Regions from separate parts of the Streptomyces sp. NPDC056883 genome, predicted to be linked through region 1. Evidence: riboswitches for the same ligand, from Rfam matches in the RefSeq annotation. Region 1 holds a riboswitch; each other region holds the start of a gene.
What was found. Region 1 has a riboswitch for thiamine pyrophosphate ahead of thiO (glycine oxidase ThiO). Riboswitches for the same ligand answer to the same signal wherever they lie in the genome.
Positions count from the first base shown of each region.

Region 1 (7,915 bases):
GCGCTTGCGCTTGATCTTGAACTTGATCTTGATGCGGAGTCAGGTCAGATGGCGAGCGCCTGAGCGCGGCGCTTCACCTCCGTGCCGCGATTCTCGCTCAGCGCCTGCACGGGGGTGCCGGGCAGGGTCTCGTCGGCGGTGAAGAGCCACTCCAGGATCTCCGCGTCGGTGAAGCGGTCGTCGCGGAGCACGGTCAGCAGGCCGACCAGGCCCTTGACGATCTTGTCTCCGTCGATGAACGCGGCGGGGACCTGGAGGGAGCGGTTCTCGCCGCGGCGCACCGCGAGCAGCTGACCCTCCTTGACCAGCTGGCGAACCTTGGTCACTTCGATGTCGAGCATCTCCGCGATGTCGGGGAGGTACAGCCAGGCGGGAACAAGGGCATCGATCTTTGCGTCAATCTCGGTCACGAGCACAAGCCTGCCATCTCGGACTGCCCGCCGGTACCCGAGCGACCCCGTCCGGGGTGCGGGGGCCCCGCCGACGGGGCCGAAGACGGGGCGGGCGGGACCCGAGCGAGCCGGAATCGGGACACCCGCGACCCCGAGTCGCCCTGGCCCTGGCCCTGGCCAGGGCCCGCACTCCGCCGGGTCAGCCGGGTCAGCCGGGTCAGCCGGGTCAGCCGAGTCAGCCGAGCAGCGTCGACTTCAGTGCGGTCGCCGGGTCGGCCACCTTCGCCCGGTCCACCAGAGCGCCCGACTCGATGAGCCGGCGCCCCTGGGCCAGGTCGCGCGGGCGGCCCACCGCGAGGACCGCAACCAGCCGCCCCTCGCGCAGCCAGCACACCGACCAGGTGTCCGCCCCCGGGTCACCGCGCCACAGCATCGCGTCCGCGTCGCCGTGATGGCCCGCGTACTGCACGAAGCGGCCGAACTGCTCCGACCAGAAATACGGGACCGGGTCGTAGACCTGCTCCCCGGAGCCCCCGGCCACGATGTCCGCCGCCACCACGCGCGGCCCCTGGAGCGCGTTGTCCCAGTGGTGCACCAGCAGCCGGGACCCGTAGCGGCCCGACGGGAACGAGGCGCAGTCCCCCACGGCGTACACCCCGGGCACCGAGGTGCGCAGCCGCTCGTCGGCGGTGACCGCTCCGTCCGGGCCGAGCTCCACGCCGGACCCGGCCAGCCATCCGGTGGCCGGCCGGGCGCCGATGCCCACCACCACCGCTCCGGCCGGCAGCGCCCGCCCGTCGGCCAGCAGGACCCGGCCCGCCTCCACGGAAGCCACCCTCGCGCCGGTCAGCAGCTCGGCGCCCGCCTCGGCGTACCACCGCCCCATCGGCTCGGCCACCTCCGCGGGCAGCGCGCCCGCCAGCACCCGGTCGGCCGCCTCGACCACCGTCACGGCGCAGCCCGCCTCGCGGGCGGCCGTGGCGAATTCCGCGCCGATCCAGCCGGCCCCGACCACGACCACCGCCGAGCCGGCCGCCAGGACGGGCCGCAGCCGGGCGGCGTCGTCCAGGGTGCGCAGCAGGTGGACCCCGGGGACACCGTCCGCGCCGGGCAGGGTCAGCGGGAGGGCGCCGGTCGCCAGCACGAGGACCTCGTACGGGACCGGTCCGGCCTCGGTGTCCACCTCGCGGTCGGCGGGCCGCAGCCCGGTGACCTCGACCCCCAGCCGGAGCTCGATGCCAAGCTCCTCGAAGTCGACGTCGAAGGCCGAGTCCTCCGCCTTGCCGAGGAGCACCGCCTTGGACAGCGGGGGCCGGTCGTAGGGCTGGTGGGGTTCGGCCCCCAGCAGGGTGACGGGGCCGGTCCAGCCCTGCTCCCGGAGGGCGACCGCGGTCTGGACCCCGGCCATCCCGGCGCCGACGATCACCACGCCGCGCCGAGTCTCTTCCACCTGCTGCGTCTGCTGTTGCGTCTGCTCGCTCACGCCGCCCACCCTAATCAACTGACGGTCCGTCAGGAATAGTGGATGGCGACCCGTCCGGGATCCGGGCGGGAGCCCGGCGGGAGCCCTGCCACGGCCGGACCGGCACCGCCGCCGGGGAGGCAGCCTTACCGGCCGTCGGCCTCGGCGTTACTCTGACACCGAACCTATCGCGGGAGTCCGGGCGCACCGGGCTGAGAGGGAGGCTGGCCGGCCTCCGACCGTACGAACCTGATCCGGGTCATGCCGGCGAAGGGAGGGGCTGGACGCCCATGCATTCATTCAGGAACGGCCGGAGTCCCGGCTACGACGTCCTCGTCATCGGGGGCGGCATCATCGGCCTGGTCACCGCCTGGCGGGCGGCCCGGCGCGGGCTGCGCACCGCGCTGGCCGATCCGGCCCCCGGCGGCGGCGCCGCCCAGGTCGCGGCCGGCATGCTGGCCGCCGTCACCGAGCTTCACTACGGCGAGGAGACCCTGCTCGGGCTCAACCTCGCCTCCGCCGCCCGCTACCCCGAGTTCGCCGCCGAGCTCGCCGAAGCCAGCGGCGGCATGGACATCGGCTACCGCGCCTGCGGCACCCTCGCCGTCGCCCTCGACGCCGACGACCGGCTGCACCTGCGCGAACTGCACGCCCTCCAGCGCCGCTGCGGCCTGGAGTCCGACTGGCTGACCGGCCGCGAGTGCCGCCGCCTGGAACCGATGCTGGCGCCGGGCGTACGCGGCGGCCTGCGCGTGGACGGCGACCACCAGGTCGACCCCCGCCGCCTCGCGGCCGCCCTGCTGGCCGCCTGCGAACGGGCCGGGGTCGCCCTGCACCGCGCCGGGGCGGCGCGCCTGCTGACCGCCGCCGACCGGGCCTGCGGCGCGGTCCTCGACGACGCGGACGGTACGGAGCTGCGCGCCGACCAGGTGGTGCTGGCGGCGGGCTCGCTCAGCGGCCGGCTGGACGGCGTACCGCCCGAGGCCGTGGCGCCCGTACGGCCGGTGAAGGGCCAGGTGCTGCGCCTCGCGGTGCCGCCCTCGTACGCCCCGTTCCTGTCACGGACCGTACGGGCCGTGGTGCGCGGCAGCCACGTCTACCTGGTCCCCCGCGAGAACGGCGAGCTCGTCGTCGGCGCCACCAGCGAGGAACTCGGCTGGGACACCACCGTCACCGCGGGCGGGGTCTACGAACTCCTGCGCGACGCCCACGAACTGGTGCCCGGAATCACCGAACTCCCCCTGGTGGAGACCCGGGCCGGGCTGCGGCCCGGATCGCCGGACAACGCCCCCCTCCTCGGCCCGACCGACCTCCCCGGCCTCCACCTGGCCACCGGCCACTACCGCAACGGGGTCCTGCTGACGCCCCTGACCGGGGACGTGATGGCGGACCTGCTGACCACCGGCGAACTCCCGGAAATCGCCCGCCCCTTCACCCCGCGCCGCTTCGCCGTCACGCCCACCCTCACGCGACAGGAGTCGTTCGCATGACCATTTCCGTCTCCGTCAACGGCGAGCCGCGCGAGATCGCGGACGGGACCAAGCTCGCCGCCGTGATCGCCACCCTCACCGAAGCCACCAAGGGGGTCGCGGCCGCCCTCAACGAGACCGTGGTGCCGCGCGGCCAGTGGCCGTACACCTCCGTGACCGACGGCGACCGCGTCGAGGTCCTCACCGCAGTCCAGGGAGGCTGAGCACATGGCGGACACGTATGACATCTCCGACGACGCCTTCACCCTCGCCGGCCGGACCTTCTCCTCGCGCCTGATCATGGGCACCGGCGGGGCGCCGAGCCTGGACATCCTGGAACGGGCGCTGGTCGCGTCCGGCACGGAACTCACCACGGTCGCGATGCGGCGCCTCGACCCGACGGTGCAGGGCTCGGTCCTGTCCGTCCTGAACCGCCTCGGCATCGCGGTCCTCCCCAACACCGCGGGCTGCTTCACGGCCGGCGAAGCCGTCCTGACGGCGCGCCTCGCCCGGGAGGCCCTCGGCACGGACTGGATCAAACTGGAGGTGGTCGCGGACGAACGCACCCTCCTCCCGGACGGGGTCGAACTGCTCGACGCCGCCGAAACCCTGGTCGACGAGGGCTTCACGGTCCTCCCGTACACGAACGACGACCCGGTCCTCGCCCGCAAACTGGAGGACGTGGGCTGCGCGGCGATCATGCCGCTCGGCTCCCCCATCGGCTCCGGCATGGGCATCCGCAACCCGCACAACTTCGAGCTGATCACCGAGCGCGCAGGCGTCCCCGTCATCCTCGACGCGGGCGCCGGAACGGCCTCGGACGTGGCCCTGGCCATGGAACTGGGCTGCGCGGCGGTCATGCTCGCCTCGGCGGTGACCCGGGCGCAGCTCCCCGTCCTGATGGCCGCGGCCATGCGCGACGCGGTCACGGCGGGCCGCCTGGCCCACCGCGCGGGCCGCATCCCCCAACGCCGCTTCGCAGAAGCCTCCTCCCCGGTGGAGGGCCGAGCCACCCTGGACCCGGAACGCCCGGCGTTCTGAGCGGGCGGCGGTACGGGGCCTGGCGGGTGGGGGGCCTGATGCCGTACGGGCCCTCCGTGGGCGGGGCCTTCACCCCCTCGCGCTCCACCCCCGGCCGGTGGCTGCCCACCCGCCGCCCCCTCGGGACCGGACAGGCCCGGGACCGCCCAGCGCGGCGGAACCGAGGGATGGGCGGGACGGGGGCCGGCCGGAGGCTTCGGGAGGTTTGGGGTTTTCCGGCAGCCTCATCGTCCTTCCGCGTCGGGCCGGCCTGTCAAGGGCGCTCCCTGCGGTCGCGTCGCTTCGCGACGGCCTTCGGCCGCCCTTGACAGACCGACCCGCCACGGAAAAACGAAGGCAGCCGGAAAACCCCAAAAGAACGGGCGGGTCAGAGAGACATGGACGGCCCAGCAGGAAGGTGCGGCCAAACACCACAGGGCCCACCCCGAGCCCCGGCACCCATAAGCCGCCCGCGCCGGCGGCGGGCGCATCAGATCGCTACACGCATCCCCCGGCTCAGCGACTGACCGCCGTCACGAGCCAACCTCTCAAACGCGTCCCCACCGCTTCGATCTAGGCGTCGAAGGGTGGCGGGTGGGCAGGCACAGGGGCCGGGTGGAGCGCGAGGGGGTGGGAGCCCCGCGCGCGGGGGACCCGTGCCGCCCCACGTCACAGGTGCGCTGCAACCCTCCGGGGCCGGGACGGGGGGCGAGTCGGCCCTCGTAGAATCTCCGGGTGGACACGACCCTGGATGACCCCCTCGTCGGGCAGACGCTCGACGGCCGCTACCGCGTGGACGCCCGTATCGCGGCCGGCGGCATGGCCACGGTCTACCGGGCCGTCGACACCCGGCTGGACCGGGTCCTCGCGCTGAAGGTGATGCACCCGGCCCTCGCCGCCGACCCCGGCTTCGTCGACCGGTTCATCCGGGAGGCCAAGTCCGTGGCCCGGCTCGCCCATCCCAACGTCGTGGCCGTCTTCGACCAGGGCACGCACGGGCCGTACACGTACCTCGCCATGGAGTACGTGTCCGGCTGCACCCTGCGCGATGTGCTCCGCGAGCGCGGCGCGCTCCAGCCCCGAGCAGCCCTCGACATCCTCGAACCGGTGCTCGCCGCCCTCGGCGCCGCGCACCGCGCCGGCTTCGTGCACCGGGACATGAAGCCCGAGAACGTGCTGATCGGCGACGACGGCCGGGTCAAGGTCGCCGACTTCGGGCTGGTCCGGTCCGTGGACTCCGTGACCAATACCACCGGGTCCGTCCTCGGCACCGTCTCCTATCTCGCTCCCGAGCAGATCGAGAACGGCGTCACCGACACCCGCGTGGACGTCTACGCCTGCGGCGTCGTGTTCTACGAGATGCTCACCGGCTCCAAGCCGCACACCGGCGCCAACCCGGCCCAGGTGCTCTACCAGCACCTCAACGAGGACGTCCCGCCGCCGTCGGCCGCCGTCCCCGGGCTCCCCGTCGCGCTCGACGAGCTCGTCGCCCAGGCCACCGCGCGCCACCCCGATCTGCGTCCCTACGACGCGGCCGCCCTCCTCGCGCTGGCCATAGGGGCCCGTGCCCAGCTCTCCGACTCCGAGCTGGACGCCGTACCGCCGCAGGCCCGGGCCACGGAGCGGACCGCCGCCGAGGACCGCACCGGCGTGATCCCCCGCCCGGTGACCACACACGCTTCGCACGCCGAGCCGGTGTCCCACACCTCCCGGCTGGCGGCTCCGCCCCTGCCCCCGGCGCCCGCGCCGGCGGCCTCCCGGATCCGCCGGCCCGGCGTGCTGCTCGTCGTCCTCGGCGTCCTGCTCTTCCTCGGCCTCGGTACGGGGGTCTGGTACATCAGCTCCGGCCAGTTCACGAAGGTCCCCAACCTGCTCGGCAAGACCGAGGCGGAGGCCAAGTCCCAGCTGTCGGCGGCCGGGCTCGGGGTGAAGCGGGTCGACCGGAAGTTCAGCGCGGCCTTCGACAAGGGGACCGTGATGAACACCGACCCCGCCGGCGGCAAGCGCATCCGCGGCAACGGCGCGGTGACGCTCACCATCTCGCGCGGACCCGAGGTCGTCGTCGTACCCGACCTCAAGGGCAAGCCCCTGGAGGCCGCGAAGGCCGAGCTGACCTCGGTCGGCCTGACGCCGGGGGCCGTCACGCAGGCCTTCAGCCAGGACGTCGCGCAGGGCTCGGTGATCAGCACGGACCCGACGGGCGGCCAGAAGCGGTCCCTCGACACCCTGGTCGCGATGGTGGTCAGCAAGGGCCGCCCGGTGCCGGTCCCGCGCGTCACGGGAACCTCCCTCGACCAGGCCCGTTCCACCCTGGAGGGCCTCGGCCTGAAGGTGGAGACGGCCCCGGAGGAGGTCAACTCTCCCTTCCCCGCCGGTACGGTCGCCAACCAGTCGATCGGCGCCGGCAGCCAGGCCGCCGCGGGTGACACCGTCACCCTCACCGTGTCCAAGGGGCCCCGCCAGATCCCGGTCCCGGACGTCACCGGCCAGGAGGCCGACGCGGCCCGCAAGACCCTGGAGGGGCTGGGCTTCAAGGTCAAGGTCGACAAGCCCTTCCTCTCCTTCAGCAACACCGTCGACTCCCAGTCGGTCCCCGCGGGCCAGAACGCCGCCGAGGGCAGCACCATCACCATCAGGACCAAGGGGCTGTAACAGCACGCCATGAACAACAATTCAACATGCCGCAATCCGGTCGGCGGGCACGTGCCCGTCGCGGGCGGGCTGGCCTCGGTCGGGCTGGCGTACGCCCGCGAGATGGGTGCCGAGGCCGTTCAGGTCTTCGTCGCCAATCCGCGCGGCTGGGCCACCCCGGTCGGCAATCCCGCCCAGGACGAGCTGTTCCGCGAGGCCTGCGCGACCGAGGGGATCCCGGCCTACGTCCATGCCCCGTATCTGATCAACTTCGGCTCGCACACCGAGGCCACCGTCGAGAAGTCCGTGGAATCGCTGCGGCACTCGCTGCGCCGGGCCCGCGCGATCGGCGCGCTCGGGGTGGTCGTGCACACCGGCTCGGCGACCGGGGGCCGGCCGCGCGAGGCGGCGTACGCGCAGGTCAGGGAGCACATGTTGCCACTGCTGGACGAGCTGACGCATGACGACGACCCCTTCCTGCTGCTGGAGTCCACGGCCGGGCAGGGTTCCTCGCTGTGCTCGACCGCCGAGGAGTTCGGCCCGTACTTCGACGCCCTCGACCGGCATCCGATGCTGGGGATCTGCCTCGACACCTGCCACATCTTCGCGGCCGGGCACGATCTGGCGGAGCCGGGCGGGACGAAGCAGACGCTGGACCTGCTGGTGGACACGGTGGGCGAGGGCCGGCTGAAGCTGGTGCACGCCAACGACTCCAAGGAGGGCGTGGGCGCCCACAAGGACCGGCACGCGCAGATCGGTCAGGGGCACATCGGCCGGGACGCCTTCGCCGAGCTGTTCACGCATCCGGCGATGGAGGGTGTCCCGCTGATCATCGAGACGCCCGGTGGCAAGGAAGGGCACGCGGCGGACGTGGCGCTGCTGAAGGAGCTGCGCGAGCTCGGCTGATCCGTTGATCCATTGACCCGTTGAGGAATACCCCT
Region 1 is NZ_JBHUBS010000034.1:16,695-24,609, reverse strand. Features, by position in the region: gene ACFRU2_RS40815 (Rv2175c family DNA-binding protein) at 45-410, opposite strand; gene ACFRU2_RS40810 (NAD(P)/FAD-dependent oxidoreductase) at 628-1,875, opposite strand; TPP riboswitch at 2,035-2,147, shown strand; gene thiO (glycine oxidase ThiO) at 2,145-3,344, shown strand; gene thiS (sulfur carrier protein ThiS) at 3,341-3,547, shown strand; gene ACFRU2_RS40795 (thiazole synthase) at 3,552-4,364, shown strand; gene pknB (Stk1 family PASTA domain-containing Ser/Thr kinase) at 5,079-6,995, shown strand; gene ACFRU2_RS40785 (deoxyribonuclease IV) at 7,005-7,880, shown strand.

Region 2 (7,915 bases), on a different contig from region 1:
CCCGCTCAGGAACCCCGACGCGAGCGGGCTCCAGGTCAGGACGCCCATCCCGTACCTCCGGGCCACCGGCAGCACACTGGTCTCGATCCCGCGCGCGAGGATCGAGTACGGCGGCTGCTCGGTCCGGAACCTCGGCAGGGCCCGCCGTTCGGCGACGTGGTGCGCCTCGACGATCTCCTCGGCCGGGAAGGTGGAGCAGCCGAAGGCTCGTATCTTGCCGGCCCGGACCAGATCGCCGAGGACGGACAGGGTCTCCTCGACGTCCGTGCCCTGATCCGGCCGGTGCACCTGGTAGAGGTCGATCCAGTCCGTGTCCAGTCGGCGCAGGCTGTCCTCGACGGCACGCACGATCCAGCGCCGGGAGTTCCCGCTGCGGTTGCGGCCCTCGCCCATCTGGAAGTGCACCTTGGTCGCGAGCACGACGTCGTCCCGCCGGCCCTTCAGGGCCTTGCCCACGATCTGCTCGGACTCCCCGGCGGAGTACATGTCCGCGGTGTCCACGAAGTTGATGCCGTGATCGAGCGCGGTGTGGATGATCCGTGCGCACTCCTCGTGATCCGGATTGCCGACCGCGCCGAACATCATCGTGCCGAGGCAGTGCGTGCTGACCTCGATGCCGGTCCCACCCAGAATTCGGTATCGCATGCTCATGGGCCCGGACTCTAGGAGCTGGAGCGCACTCCAGGACAAGCCCTACGGCGAAGCCTCGTGCGACTACCGGACGTGCGGCGGCCCGGAGCACCGGCCGGACCGAAGTCCGGCGGCACTCCGGGCCGCTTGGGTTTCACCGTCGGATCACGGTGCTGCTCGCACCGGGCTCACCGACTCGGGGACTAGCCGCGGGGCTTGTCATCCTTCGGCACCATGTGCTCGGCGACCGGCGCCTCGGCCTCCGGCATCTTGCCGGACCGGTTCTTGAGGTCGGGCTTCATGGTCTGCGGCTTCTGGAGGAACATGTCCCTGGCGGGCACGCGCAGTGCGGGAGCGGTCTGGGGGCCGGGGATGATCTGAACCCAGGGGTGCTGCTGCCCCATCGCAGCCGTCCCGCAGTCCAGGGACGGTTGCGGGTTGCTGACGGTGCAGAAGGTCTCCCAGACCTGCCCGGTGATGGTCGAGATCTCGATGTTGGCCCCGTTGGCGTGCTCGTCGACGGCGATTCCGCACGCCACCCCGGACGGGTAGTTCGGGTTGCGCGCGGGGTTGGTCAGGTTGTGCCAGTCGAAGTTCGTGTTGGGGTTCCCGAGACCACGGATTCCGACGTACGCGACCCCGTTGATCATCACCGCCTTGATCTCTCGGGAGGAGCTGGGCTTGTAGTTGGCGATGGCGTTGCACTGCGAGGAAGGACCGGTCGCACCTGTGGTACCGGTGGCACCGGTCGCACCCGTGGCGCCCGTCGCACCAGTGACACCGGTCGCACCCGTAACGCCTGTAGCACCCGTCGCACCTGTGGCGCCCGTGGCACCGGTCGCACCTGTAGCGCCCGTCGGGCCGGTCGGTCCGGTCGGGCCAGTCGGTCCGGTCGCACCCGTGGCACCGTCAGCACCCGTCGCGCCGGTCGCACCATCGGCACCCGTCGGACCGGTCAGGCCGGTCGCACCCGTGGCACCGTCGGCACCCGTGGCACCGGTCGCACCGTCAGCACCGGTCGGACCCGTCAGGCCAGTCGCGCCCGTGGCACCGTCGACACCCGTCGCACCGGTCGCTCCATCGGCACCCGTCGCGCCGGTCGCACCGTCAGCACCCGTCGGACCGGTCAGGCCGGTCGCACCCGTGGCACCATCAGCGCCCGTCGCACCGGTCGCTCCATCAGCACCCGTCGCACCCGTCGCGCCATCAGCACCCGTCGGACCGGTCAGGCCGGTCGCACCCGTGGCACCATCTGCACCCGTCGCACCGGTCGCACCATCGACACCCGTCGGACCGGTCGGGCCCGTCGGGCCTGTGGCACCGTCAGCACCCGTGGCACCGGTCGCGCCATCGGCACCCGTGGCACCGGTCGCACCATCGGCACCCGTCGCACCGGTCGCACCGTCAGCACCCGTCGCACCGGTCGCACCGTCAGCACCCGTCGCACCGGTCGCACCGTCAGCACCCGTCGCGCCCGTCGCACCGTCAGCACCCGTCGCACCGGTCGCACCATCGGCACCCGTCGCGCCCGTCGCACCGTCAGCACCCGTCGCACCGGTCGCACCATCGGCACCCGTCGCACCGGTCGCACCGTCAGTACCCGTCGCACCATCGGCGCCCGTCGCACCATCGGCACCGGTCGGCCCGGTCGGTCCGGTCGGCCCCGTCGCCCCATCCGCACCTGCTGTGCCGGTCGCGCCCGTGGCGCCGTCGGCACCGGTGGCGCCCGTCGCGCCGCTGGCTCCCGTCGCGCCGCTGGCTCCCGTCGCACCCGTCGCACCCGTCGCGCCGCCGGGACCTGCCGGGCCCGTCGGCCCCGTCGGCCCCGTCGCGCCGGCCGGCGGGCAGCCGTGGTCGTGGCCGTCGTGGTGGTCGCGCCCCTCTTGGTCGCGCCCGTCGTGGTCGCGCCCCTCGTCTTCGCGCCAGCCGCCGTGCTCGTCGTCGTCCCCGCCGCCCCGGCTCCAGTCCTGTGGCGGTCCGTCGTGCGGCTCGCAGTCCTCGCCTCCGCCGCCGCCCGACGGAGTCGTGGCTCTCACGGCCGTGACCGTCGGCGTGACCGCCGCGACAACGGGGTTGGCCATGCCCACGAGTACGAGGGAAAGCGAGGCCAGGGCACCTCCCGCGATCCAGGCACGATTGCGGGGGACGGGACCAAGGCGGAGCTTGGTCTGGTGCTCACGACTCATCTGCAGCGCTCCTTCGGAACGGAAGGCGAGCCGGAACGGTTGGCGCCCCGGCTGCGAGTTCGAACGTCCTTGGGACTTACGGACGGAGCCGCCCGGATCTTGAGATGGCCGCGATGTTTATCAGCAGAACGGCTTATCAGACGCCTCCGAACGGCTGCGCCGCCGCCCACCGGCCGGTAGCGCCACCGGCGTGCCGCCGCCCCATCGGCGCCCGCACTCCCTAACGTCGCCCGCGATCCGTCCGACGAGAGGGTGCTGCGGTGAGGCCGACCATCTGTCTGAACATGATCGTCAAGAACGAGGCGCCGACGATCCGGAAGTGCCTGGAGTCGGTGCGCCCTCTGATCGACACCTGGGTGATCGTGGACACGGGTTCCACCGACGGCACCCAGGACGTCATCCGCGACTGCTTCGCCGATCTGCCCGGCGCGCTCCACGACCGGCCGTGGAAGGGTTTCGACGGCAGCCGCACCGAGGCGATCGAACTCGCGCGCTCCAGCGCGGACTACCTGCTGTTCATCGACGGCGACGACGAGATGCAGATCCGGCCCGGGTTCCGCATGCCGGACCTGACCCTCGACGCGTACCAGGTGGCACTGCACGACGGTCCGATCGTCCACTGGCGGCCGGCGCTGGTCTCCACCCGGCTGCCCTGGCGGTACGTGGGCGTACTCCACGAGTACATCGACTGCGGCACCGAGTACGTCCGCGACGTGATCGAGGGCTTCAACATCCTCTCCGTCGGCGGTGGGGGCCGTCTCCGGGAAGAGGGTCAGCGGGCGAAGTACCTGCGCGACGCGGAAGTCCTCACCGAAGGCCTCGCAAAGGAACCCGGCAACAGCCGTTACGCGTTCTACCTGGCCCAGAGCTGGCGCGACGCGGGAGAGCCGGAGAAATCCCTCGACGCCTACGACCACCGCGTGGCCATGGGCGGCTGGGCCGAGGAGACCTACTGCGCGCAGCTCTACGCCGCACGGCTCGCGGTCACCCTCCAAAGGCCGTCGGCCGAGGTGATGGACCGCTACCTGCGGGCACACGAGAGCCGGCCCTCACGCGCCGAGGCCCTCGGCGACCTCGCCCGGCAATGCCGCCTCGAAAGCCGTTGGCCCCTCGCCTACCTGTTCGCCCGGCAGGCAGTACGGATGCCGCCCCCGGACGACATCCTCTTCGTCGAGTTCGCCTGGCACGACTGGCGCGCACTCGACGAACTCGCGGTGGCCGCCTACTGGACCGGGGAGTACCAGGAGTCCTCGGACTGCTGCGAACTCCTGCTCCAGGGCGGCAAGCTGCCCGACGACCAGCAGGACCGGGTCCTCGCGAACCTCGAGTTCGCACGGCGCAAGCTGGGCGTGGCCTCCCGGGCCTTCGCCTGACCGTCCGCCCCCGTCAGGTCACAACGGCGGCCCGCGACTCCCCCCTCGGTGTCGCGGGCCGTCCGTGTGTACCGGTGGCGGGAGGTCAGTCCGCCAGCGGCAGGTACACGCGGTTGCCCGCGGCCGCGAACTCGGCCGACTTCTCCGCCATGCCCGCCTCGATCTCCTCGGCGCCCAGGTCGCCACCGTGCTGGCGGCGGATGTCCTGGGAGATCTTCATCGAGCAGAACTTCGGACCGCACATGGAGCAGAAGTGCGCGGTCTTGGCCGGCTCGGCCGGGAGGGTCTCGTCGTGGAACTCACGGGCCGTGTCCGGGTCGAGGGCCAGGTTGAACTGGTCCTCCCAGCGGAACTCGAACCGTGCGTCCGACAGGGCGTCGTCCCATTCCTGGGCGCCCGGGTGGCCCTTGGCCAGGTCCGCCGCGTGGGCCGCGATCTTGTACGTGATGACACCGGTCTTCACGTCGTCGCGGTTCGGCAGGCCCAGGTGCTCCTTGGGCGTGACGTAGCAGAGCATCGCAGTGCCCCACCAGGCGATCATCGCGGCGCCGATGCCCGAGGTGATGTGGTCGTACGCGGGCGCGACGTCGGTGGTCAGCGGGCCGAGCGTGTAGAACGGCGCCTCCTCGCAGATCTCCTGCTGAAGGTCGATGTTCTCCTTGATCTTGTGCATCGGGACGTGCCCGGGGCCCTCGATCATCGTCTGCACGTTGTACCGCTTGGCGATCGTGTTCAGCTCGCCCAGCGTCTTCAGCTCCGCGAACTGCGCCGCGTCGTTGGCGTCCGCGATGGAGCCGGGGCGCAGGCCGTCACCCAGGGAGTACGTGACGTCGTACGCCGCGAGGATCTCGCAGAGCTCCTCGAAGTTCGTGTAGAGGAAGTTCTCCTTGTGGTGCGCCAGGCACCAGGCGGCCATGATCGAGCCGCCGCGCGAGACGATGCCGGTCTTGCGGCGCGCGGTCAGCGGCACGTACGACAGCAGCACGCCGGCGTGGACCGTCATGTAGTCGACGCCCTGCTCGGCCTGCTCGATGACCGTGTCCTTGTAGATCTCCCAGGTCAGGTCCTCGGCCTTGCCGTCGACCTTCTCCAGCGCCTGGTACAGCGGCACGGTGCCGATCGGCACGGGAGAGTTGCGCAGCACCCACTCGCGGGTGGTGTGGATGTTGCGGCCGGTCGAGAGGTCCATGACCGTGTCGGCGCCCCACTTGGTCGCCCAGGTCATCTTGTCCACCTCCTCCTCGATCGAGGAGGTGACCGCGGAGTTGCCGATGTTGGCGTTGACCTTCACCAGGAACCGCTTGCCGATGATCATCGGCTCGATCTCGGGGTGGTTCACGTTGACCGGCATGACCGCGCGACCTGCGGCGATCTCCTCGCGGACGACCTCGGGGGAGACGTTCTCGCGGATCGCGACGTACTCCATCTCCGGGGTGATCTCGCCCCGGCGGGCGTACGCGAGCTGCGTGACCGCGGCGCCGCCACGGCCGCGGCGGGGCTGGCGCGGACGGCCCGGGAAGACCGCGTCGAGGTTCTTGAGGCCACCGCGGGGCGAGGTGTGCTTGATGCCGTCGTCCTCGGGGCGCACGGGGCGGCCCGCGTACTCCTCGGTGTCCCCGCGGCTGATGATCCAGTTCTCGCGCAGCGGCGGCAGGCCCCGGCGCACGTCGGTCTCGATCTGCGGGTCGGTGTACGGACCGGACGTGTCGTAGAGCGTCACGTCCTTGCCGTTGGTGAGGTGGACCTGGCGGACCGGCACCCGGATGTCGGGGCGGGAGCCCGCCACGTAGCCCTTGTGCCAGCCCGGCTGGCGCTCGGTCTGGCCGTCGGCGTCCTGGCTGACGGCAGGCGTGCGTGCGTCCTGAATGGTCATGAGACCTAATCTCCCTACGCCGGCATTACCCGGTAACAGGTTCGGCGGTCGACGCAGCCTCTTCCCGTACGCATATTCGAATGCGAACGGTGATCAGCGCCCTCTCAGCCCGGTGCTCCGAGCTCCCGCGTTGTGCAAAGTAGCCCCCACGCTAGCGTCATGTGTGGCGTGCTGAACAGTGGGCCCCCTCATCTGTTGCGATGATCAGTCAGTGACGTCCTCGCCGCAGCCCCCCACCGAACCCACGGATCCCGCTGGTCACGCCGGCCACGCAGGCCACGCGCATGCGGAACCCGGTCACTCGCCCGCCCCCTCTGCCGGACACTCCCACGGCCATGCGCACAGCCACGGCCCGGCGGCCCCCGTCTCGAAGCACCTGCGCAAGGTGATCGCGGCCGTGCTGATCCCCTTCGCCACCGCCGTCGTGATCGGCATGGTGGTGCTCTGGCCCGGCGGTGCTCCGGGCCACGAGCGCACCGGGGTCGGCTTCGACCGGCAGACCCAGCAGGGCACGGTCGTCGCGCTGCAGAGCGTCGACTGCAAATCCGTGAACGCCGCGCAGGTGCCGCCCACCGGCGATACCTCCACCCCCGAGGGGCGCGAGGCCCTGGCCGCGCAGAACGGCGAGTGCAAGAAGGCCACGATCAAGGTCGGCAGCGGGCCCGACAAGGGCCGGGAGTTCGTCGAGATCGTCCAGCCGGGCGCACCACGACAGTTGACGGACGGCCAGGGCGTGGTGGTCGCCTACGCCCCGGACGCGCCCCGGGATCTCCAGTACTCCGTGATCGACGTGAACCGCAAGCTGCCGATGGCCCTGCTCGCCGGCATCTTCGCCCTCTCGGTGGTCCTCGTCGGGCGGATGCGCGGGCTGTTCGCGCTCATCGCCCTCGTCGTCAGCTTCGCCGTCCTGACCCTCTTCATCCTCCCGGCGATCCTGCAGGGGTCGAATCCGCTGGTCGTGGCCGTGGTCGGAGCCAGTGCGATCATGCTGATCGCGCTCTACATGTGCCACGGGCTGACGGCCCGCACCTCGGTCGCGGTCCTCGGCACCATCATCTCGCTGCTGCTGATCGGCCTGCTGGGCTCGCTGTTCATCGACTGGGCGTTCCTCAGCGGCAACACGGACGACAACACCGGGCTGATCCACGGGCTCTACCCGAACATCGACATGAGCGGTTTGCTGCTTGCGGGTGTCATCATCGGATCGCTCGGCGTACTCGACGACGTGACCGTCACTCAGACTTCGGCGGTCTGGGAACTCCACCAGGCCGACCCCTCGATGGGCCCGCGCGGGCTCTACCGGGCGGGCATCCGCATCGGGCGGGACCACATCGCCTCGGTGGTCAACACGCTGGTACTGGCGTACGCGGGCGCGGCGTTGCCGCTGCTCCTGCTGTTCTCGATCGCGAACAGCAGCATGGGGTCGGTGGCCAACAGCGAGCTGGTCGCGGAAGAGATCGTACGAACCCTCGTGGGCTCGATCGGACTGGTCGCCTCGGTACCCGTGACGACGGCTCTGGCCGCGCTGGTGGTGTCCGCGGACCGCGCGGAATCCCCGGCGGCCACAGCGGCCTCGGGGCCGCTCCGCGGCGGCCGGGGCCGGAGACGCAAGCGCTGAAAGGCGGACCGGCGGGCGCGACGGGTCAGTTCGCGCAGGCGGCCGGTCGTGAGGAACGGCAAGGTGGAGCACTCAGCGTGTCGGCACGCTGAGCCGTGGTGCCGTGGTGCGGTGGTGCTGTGGTGCGGTGGTGCTGTGGTGCGGTGGTGCGGTGTGCCGTGGTGCGGTGGTGCTTGCCGGCGCACCCTGGTCACGAGGTGTCCGGCCGGGCTCGTGTCAGCCCGCGTTCTGCTCG
Region 2 is NZ_JBHUBS010000014.1:139,033-146,947, forward strand. Features, by position in the region: gene ACFRU2_RS29450 (aldo/keto reductase) at 1-645, opposite strand, end outside; gene ACFRU2_RS29455 (hypothetical protein) at 834-1,283, opposite strand; gene ACFRU2_RS29460 (glycosyltransferase) at 3,077-4,189, shown strand; gene thiC (phosphomethylpyrimidine synthase ThiC) at 4,275-6,062, opposite strand; TPP riboswitch at 6,057-6,201, opposite strand; gene ACFRU2_RS29470 (YibE/F family protein) at 6,274-7,680, shown strand; gene ACFRU2_RS29475 (SsgA family sporulation/cell division regulator) at 7,897-7,915, opposite strand, start outside.
Region 2: another riboswitch for thiamine pyrophosphate. It lies ahead of thiC (phosphomethylpyrimidine synthase ThiC); the one in region 1 lies ahead of thiO (glycine oxidase ThiO).

Region 3 (7,915 bases), on a different contig from region 1:
TCCCGGTGCGGGAACAGCTGGTGGTCCTGGAACATCAGGCCCACCCCCCGCCGGTGTACGGGCACTGCGGCCTGGTCGGCGCCGCCCAGCAGCACCCTCCCGCCGGCGACGGGCTGGAGCCCGGCCACCACCCGGAGCAGGGTGGACTTACCGCTCCCGCTCGGCCCGAGCACGCACACGATCTCGTGCTCGGCGACCGCCAGGTCCACGGCGTCCACGACCGCGCGCTCACCGAAGCGGACCGACACCCCTTCCAGTCGAAGCAGGGTCATCAGAATTCTCCGGAGGTCTTGTCGGGTCGCAGTCGCTCCAGCGCCAGCAGGGACACCGCGCACACCAGCATCAGGATCGTGCTCAGGGCCATCGCCTGCCCGTAGTTCATCTCCCCGGCCCGCCCCAGCAGCCGCGCCACGGCGACCGGCAGCGTCGGATGGTCGGGGCGCGCGATGAAGACGGTCGCCCCGAACTCCCCGAGGGACACGGCGAAGGCGAAGCCCGCCGCGATCAGCAGGGCCCGCCGCACCATCGGCAGGTCCACCTCCCGCCAGGCCCGCAGCGGTGAGGCGCCGAGCACGGCGGCGGCCTCCCGCAGCCGTCCGTCCACTGCGCGCAGGACCGGCAGCATGGTCCGTACGACGAAGGGAACGCCCACCAGCGCCTGCGCCAGCGGCACCAGGATCCACGAGGTCCGCAGGTCCAGCGGCGGCTCGTCGAGGGTGATGAGGAAGCCGAAGCCGACGGTCACGGCCGACACCCCCAGCGGGAGCATCAGCAGCGCGTCGAAGCCCCGTACGAAACGGCCCGCGCGCCGGGTAAGCGCCGCGGCGGCGAGCCCGCCGACGACCAGCGCGATGGCGGTGGCGGCGAGCGCGTACTGCAGGGAGTTCCAGATCGCCTCCAGCGGCGGCACCAGGAAGGTCCCGCCACCGGCGCCGACTTCCTGGAGCGCCCGGTAGAAGCCGAACCCGTACCCGCCCGGGGCGTCGAGGGAACGTTCCACGAGCACGGCGAGCGGCGCCACGATCAGCAGCGCCACCGTCAGCAGCACCCCGCCGAGCAGGGTGCGCTGGGCCCAGCCGCGCGGCCGGTGCGTGGTCCGCCCCGGGTCGACCAGCCGCAGCGCGGTCTCCCGCTTGCGCACGGTCCAGGCGTGTACGCCGAGGATCGCTCCGATGGCCGCGAACTGCACCATCGTCAGCACGGCGGCCGTCGGCAGGTCCAGGAGCTGCGCGGTCTGCCGGTAGACCTCCACCTCCAGGGTGGAGTACGCGGGCCCGCCCAGGATCTGCACGACGCCGAAGGAGGAGAACGTGAACAGGAACACCATCAGCGAGGCGGCCGCGACGGCCGGCCCCAGCGCGGGCAGCGTCACGCGCCGCCAGGCGGCGAACCGCCCGGCGCCCAGCACCCGGGCGGCCTCCTCCTGGCGCGGGTCCAGCTGCGCCCACAGCCCGCCGACCGTGCGGATGACCACGGCGTAGTTGAAGAAGACGTGCGCGAGCAGGATCGCCCAGACGGTCGTGTCGAGGCGGATCCCCCACACCTCGTCCATCAGACCGTTCCGCCCCACGAGCGCCAGGAACGCGGTGCCGACCACGACGGTCGGCAGCACGAACGGCACCGTCACGAGCGCCCGCAGCAGCTGTTTGCCGGGGAACTCGAAGCGGGCGAAGACGTACGCGCCGGGGAGCGCGATCAGGAGCGTGAGCGCCGTGGACGCGAGCGCCTGCCAGGTGGTGAACCAGAGCACGTCGCCGATGTCGGGCCGGGCCAGCACCTCGCCGATCCGGCCGAACTGCCAGCCGTCGTCCGTCTTGAGCCCGCGCCCGACGATCGCGGCCACGGGGTACGCGAAGAACAGCCCGAAGAAGACGAGCGGCACGGCCATCAGACCGAGCCTGACGGCCGTGGCCCGCCCGCTCTCCTTCGCAGCCTCGCTCACTCGTCCTACTTCACGACGAGGGCGGACCAGGTCTTGATCCACTGGTCACGGTTCTTGGCGATGGCCTCCGGGGCGACCGTCTCGGGCTTCTCGATGACCACGCCGTGCTTGGTGAACAGCTCCGGCAGCACCGCGTCCTTGGTCACCGGGTTCACGAACATCTGGAGCGGCATGTCCTCCTGGAACTTCTTGGAGATCAGGAAGTCCAGGAGCGCCTTGCCGCCCGCCTCGTTCTTCGCACCCTTGAGCAGACCCGCGAACTCGGTCTGCCGGAAGCACGTGCCCGTCGCGACGCCCGTCGGGGCCTCGGCCGGCTGCGGCTCGCCGTAGAGGACCTCGACCGGCGGGCTGGAGGCGTAGGAGACGACCAGCGGGCGGTCGCCCTTGGCCTTCTTGCCGCCGGCCGAGCCGGAGAAGCGCTCGTTGTAGGCCTGCTCCCAGCCGTCGACGACCTCGACGCCGTTGGCCTTGAGCTTGCTCCAGTAGTCCTTCCAGCCCTCGTCCCCGTACTTGCCGACGGAGGCGAGGAGGAAGCCGAGGCCGGGCGAGGAGGTCGCGGCGTTCTCGGTGACCAGCAGGTTCTTGTACTCCGGCTTGATCAGGTCGTCCAGCGTCTGCGGCGGGGCGAGCTTCTTGTCGGCGAAGTAGGCCTTGTCGTAGTTCACGCAGATGTCGCCGGAGTCCACGGGGGTGACCCGGTGCTCCTTGTCGAGCACGAACTCGGGCTTCACGTCGGCCAGCCCCTTGGCCTCGTACGGCGTGAAGATGCCCTGGTCGAGGGCCCGGGAGAGGAGCGTGTTGTCCACGCCGAAGAAGACGTCGCCGCGCGGGGAGCCCTTGGTCAGGATCTCCTGGTTCAGTGCCGCGCCCGCGTCGCCGGACTTCAGGACCTTCACGGTGTAGCCGCTCTGCTGCTCGAACTCCTTGAGGACCGTGTCGGTCACGTTAAAGGAGTCGTGCGAGACGAGGGTGATCGTCTTGGACTTCGGGGCGTCGCTCGCCCCGGCGGACTTGTCCTTGGCGTCTCCGCCGCCGCAGGCGCTGAGCGTGGTGACGCCGAGCGCGGCCGCGAGCGCGACGCCCGCCATCTTCTTGGTGGTGCTCATTGGTGCATTCCTCCTGGGATGTCCAGGAGAAGACGCGGCCCCGCCCGGCGCTCTGTGGAGCGGACGCCGGGCAGGGCGCAACAGCTTGAGTGATGACCGAACTTCCTACCCCGAATGACCGGGGCGAGGTTCAGAGGGTCTGCGGTGACGGTTACCGCACTCTCAGCGCTGTGGCGCTCCCCTGTCGGAATATGAAATTGGTTTCGGCCACAGGGTACCCCGCGGCCGAAAGCAAACCTGAACTGGCGGAAATCAGCGCTCCGAGGCGGCGAGCTGGCCGCAGGCGCCGTCGATCTCCTGGCCGCGGGTGTCGCGGACGGTCACCGGCACGCCGTGGCGGGCGATGGCCTCCACGAACGCCTTCTCGTCCTCGGGCCGCGAGGCGGTCCACTTCGAACCCGGCGTCGGGTTCAGCGGGATCAGGTTGACGTGCACGCGCTTGCCCTTGAGCAGCCTGCCGAGCAGGTCGCCGCGCCAGGCCTGGTCGTTGATGTCGCGGATCAGGGCGTACTCGATGGAGATGCGGCGGCCGGACTTCTCCGCGTACTCCCAGGCCGCGTCGAGCACCTCGCGGACGTTCCAGCGGGTGTTCACGGGGACCAGGGTGTCGCGCAGCTCGTCGTCCGGGGCGTGCAGTGAGACGGCCAGGCGGCACTTGAAGCCCTCGTCGGCGAAGCGGTGCATCGCCGGGACCAGGCCCACGGTGGAGACGGTGATCCCGCGCTGGGACAGGCCCAGGCCGTCGGGCTCCGGGTCGGTGAGGCGGCGGATGGCGCCGACGACGCGGTTGTAGTTGGCGAGCGGCTCGCCCATGCCCATGAAGACGATGTTCGACAGCCGGGCGGGCCCGCCGGGGACCTCGCCGTCGCGCAGGGCGCGCATGCCGTCGACGATCTGGTGCACGATCTCGGCCGTCGACAGGTTGCGGTCGAGACCGGCCTGGCCGGTGGCGCAGAACGGGCAGTTCATGCCGCAGCCGGCCTGCGAGGAGATGCACATGGTGACCCGGTCCGGGTAACGCATCAGCACGGACTCGACGAGCGTGCCGTCGTGCAGCTTCCACAGGGTCTTGCGGGTGGTGTCGTCATCGCACGAGATGTGGCGGATGACGTTCATCAGGTCCGGCAGCAGCTCCTGCTGGAGCTTCTCGCGGGAGGCCGCGGGGATGTCGGTCCACTCGGCCGGGTCGTGCGCGTACCGGGCGAAGTAGTGCTGGGAGAGCTGCTTGGCCCGGAAGGGCTTCTCACCGATCGCGGCGACCGCCTCCCGGCGCTCCTCGGGGGTGAGGTCGGCGAGGTGCCGGGGCGGCTTCTTCGCTCCACGAGGGGCGACGAAAGTGAGCTCTCCCGGAACAGGGCGGGCCATGGCAGGTACTCCTTGTAAGACGAAAGGCGCGCCGCAGAAGCAGCGCGCCTTCCAAGAGTAACCGCCCCGCCTGTACGGGCGCCTTTTCGCAGGTCAGCCGGTACCGACGAACAGCGCCAGCAGCAGCCAGACCACCGGGGCCGTCGGAAGCAGGGAGTCCAGCCGGTCCATGATGCCGCCGTGACCCGGCAGCAGGGTGCCCATGTCCTTGATCCCGAGATCCCGCTTGATCATGGATTCCCCGAGGTCACCCAGCGTGGCACTGACGGCGACGGCGAGGCCGAGCACCAGGCCCTGCCACCAGACGCCCCCGACGATCAGGAACTCCATGCACAGCGCGCCGGCCGCCATCGCGAAGGCCACCGCTCCGAAGAGCCCCTCGCGGGTCTTTCCGGGGCTGATGCGCGGGGCGAGCTTGGTCTTGCCGAAGCGCCAGCCGACCGCGTAGGCCCCGGTGTCGCTGACCACCGTCAGGAGCAGGAAGGTGATCACCCGCTGCGGCCCGTCGTCGGCGGTGAGCAGCATCGCGACGAAGGTGGCCAGGAAAGGCACGTAGAACGCCGCGAAGGCACCCGCCGTGACGTCCTTGAGGTAGTCCTCGGGCGGCTCGGTCATCCGCCAGACGAGGACGGCCAGCACCGTCAGCGCCATGGCCACCCAGGCACCCTCGGCACCGCGGACGTATCCGGCGATGACCATGGCCGCACCGCCGATGGCGAGCGGGACCAGCGGGGCCTTGATGCCCTTCTTCTCCTGGAGCCGGGAGGTCAGCTCCCACAGGCCGACGACGACCGCCACGACGACGACGCCGACGAAGACGGCCTTGACGATGAGCAGCGAGGCGAAGATCACCGCGCCGAGGCCCACTCCGACCCCTATGGCGGCGCGCAGGTCCCGCCCGGCCCGCTTCTTCTGAGGCGGGGGCGAGGCGTCCTGAGGTGCCGGCGAAGGCGGGGTCGGCGGGGGGCTGGGCATGGGCTCCTGCGGCGGCGTCTCGGCGCGGAAGAGGGAGCCGCCGTCAGCGGCGGCCCCCCGATCGCGTGCTTCCCGGTCGTCGAAGTCACGGCCGGCGGCATCGGGCACGATGGGCATGGGCCGAGTGTGCGGGCCCACCAGCGCATCGTAGGCGGGACCCGCCGGAACCGGCTCCGGCTGCCAGGAAGTGTCGTTCATCAGACTTCGAGGAGCTCGGCTTCCTTGTGCTTCAGGAGCTCGTCCACCTGCGCGACGTACTTCGCGGTGGTGTCGTCGAGCTCCTTCTCGGCGCGGCGCACCTCGTCCTCGCCGGCTTCCTTGTCCTTGACGAGCTTGTCGAGGGCGTCCTTCGCCTTGCGGCGAATGGCGCGGATCGACACCTTGGAGTCCTCGGCCTTGGTGCGCGCGACCTTGATGTACTCCTTGCGCCGGTCCTGCGTCAGCTCGGGGAAGGTCACCCGGATGATGCTGCCGTCGTTGCTGGGGTTGACGCCCAGGTCGGAGTCGCGGATGGCCGTCTCGATGTTGCGCAGGGCGCTCTTGTCGAACGGGGTCACGATCGCCATGCGCGGCTCGGGGACCGAGAAGGAGGCGAGCTGGTTGATGGGCGTGATGGCGCCGTAGTACTCCGCCACGATCTTGTTGAACATCGCCGGGTGCGCACGACCGGTGCGAATCGCGGCGAAGTCTTCCTTGGCGACGACGACGGCCTTTTCCATCTTCTCCTCGGCCTCGAGGAGGATCTCTTCGGTCACCACGTGCTCCTGCATGTCAGAAATGGATGGTTCAGGCGGACGGGGCCTGCTCAGGCCCGGGTGCCCTGGTCGCTCACGAGCGTGCCGATCTTCTCACCCTTGACGGCTCGCGCGATATTGCCCTCGGCGAGCAGCTCGAAGACCAGGATCGGCAGCTTGTTGTCGCGGCACAGCGTGATGGCGGTGGCATCGGCGACCTTGAGGTCGCGCGACAGCACCTCGCTGTACTCCAGCGCGTCGAACTTCACCGCGTCCGGGTTCTTCTTGGGGTCGGAGTCGTAGACCCCGTCGACGCCGTTCTTGCCCATGAGGAGGGCTTCCGCGTCGATTTCCAGGGCTCGCTGGGCGGCCGTGGTGTCGGTGGAGAAGTAGGGCATGCCCATGCCGGCGCCGAAGATGACGACGCGGCCCTTCTCCAGGTGGCGGACGGCGCGGAGCGGGATGTACGGCTCGGCGACCTGGCCCATGGTGATGGCCGTCTGGACGCGGGAGTCGATGCCCTCCTTCTCCAGGAAGTCCTGGAGGGCAAGGCAGTTCATGACCGTACCGAGCATGCCCATGTAGTCGGACCGGGCCCGGTCCATGCCGCGCTGCTGGAGTTCGGCGCCGCGGAAGAAGTTGCCGCCGCCGATCACCACGGCGATCTCCGCGCCGTCGCGGACCACCGCGGCGATCTCGCGGGCGATGGCGTGGACTACGTCGGGGTCGACGCCCAGTCCTCCGCCACCGGAGAAGGCCTCGCCCGACAGCTTCAGCATGAAGCGGCGGCCCTTCTTGTCCTGGTCGCTCTTGTCGTCGGAAGCGGTGTGGGTGTCCACGCCCTGATTCATGGAGATCTCCTCGTGCACATACGAAGAAGGCCATTGCCGGTGGGTCCTCGCGGTTCCCTCTACGGCAATGGCCTCCTCGTCAGATCTGCGGTCGCCCTGCGCGAACGCGGGCGACTGCTTCAGACCCTACCGGGGTCCGGTGTCCGTCGCGTACGGACGGACTCAGATGCCGACCTTGATGCGCGAGAAGCGCACCAGGGTGACACCGGCCTCGTCCAGAACCTTCTGGACGGACTTCTTGGCGTCCAGGGCGTACGCCTGGCCAAGCAGCGTGTTGTCGCGGAAGAAGCCGTTGACACGACCCTCGACGATCTTCGGCAGCGCGGCCTCCGGCTTGCCCTCGGCGCGGGTGACCTCTTCGGCCACGCGACGCTCGGACTCGACGACCTCGGCCGGAACGTCCTCGGCGGACAGCCACTTCGGCGCGAACGCGGCGATGTGCTGCGCGACGCCGCGGGCGACCTCGGCGTTCTCCTTGTCGAGCTCGACAAGGACACCGATCTGGAACGGCAGGTCGGGCATCGTGCGGTGCATGTACGCCGAGACGTAACCGCCGGTGAACTGCGCGAAGCGGTCCAGGACGATCTTCTCGCCGAGGTTGGCGTTGGCCTCGTCGACGAACGCCTGCACGGTCTTGCCGGGGGCGATCTCGGACGCGAGCAGCGCCTCGATGTCGGCCGGCGAGGTCGCGGCGACGTGCGCGGCCAGCTCTTCGGTGACGGCCAGGAACTTGTCGCCCTTGGCGACGAAGTCCGTCTCGCACTTCAGCTCGACGAGGACACCGGAGGTGTTGTCGTCGGAGATGACGGAGACGACGGCACCGTTCTCGGCAGAACGGCCTTCGCGCTTGGCGACGCCCTTCTGACCCTTGATACGGAGCGCCTCGACGGCCTTGTCGACGTCGCCGTCGGCCTCGACCAGAGCGTTCTTGCAGTCAAGCAT
Region 3 is NZ_JBHUBS010000023.1:129,159-137,073, reverse strand. Features, by position in the region: gene ACFRU2_RS36940 (ABC transporter ATP-binding protein) at 1-272, opposite strand, end outside; gene ACFRU2_RS36935 (ABC transporter permease) at 272-1,888, opposite strand; gene ACFRU2_RS36930 (thiamine ABC transporter substrate binding subunit) at 1,948-3,048, opposite strand; TPP riboswitch at 3,133-3,241, opposite strand; gene rlmN (23S rRNA (adenine(2503)-C(2))-methyltransferase RlmN) at 3,301-4,413, opposite strand; gene ACFRU2_RS36920 (phosphatidate cytidylyltransferase) at 4,507-5,586, opposite strand; gene frr (ribosome recycling factor) at 5,586-6,143, opposite strand; gene pyrH (UMP kinase) at 6,194-6,973, opposite strand; gene tsf (translation elongation factor Ts) at 7,136-7,915, opposite strand, start outside.
Region 3: another riboswitch for thiamine pyrophosphate. It lies ahead of ACFRU2_RS36930 (thiamine ABC transporter substrate binding subunit); the one in region 1 lies ahead of thiO (glycine oxidase ThiO).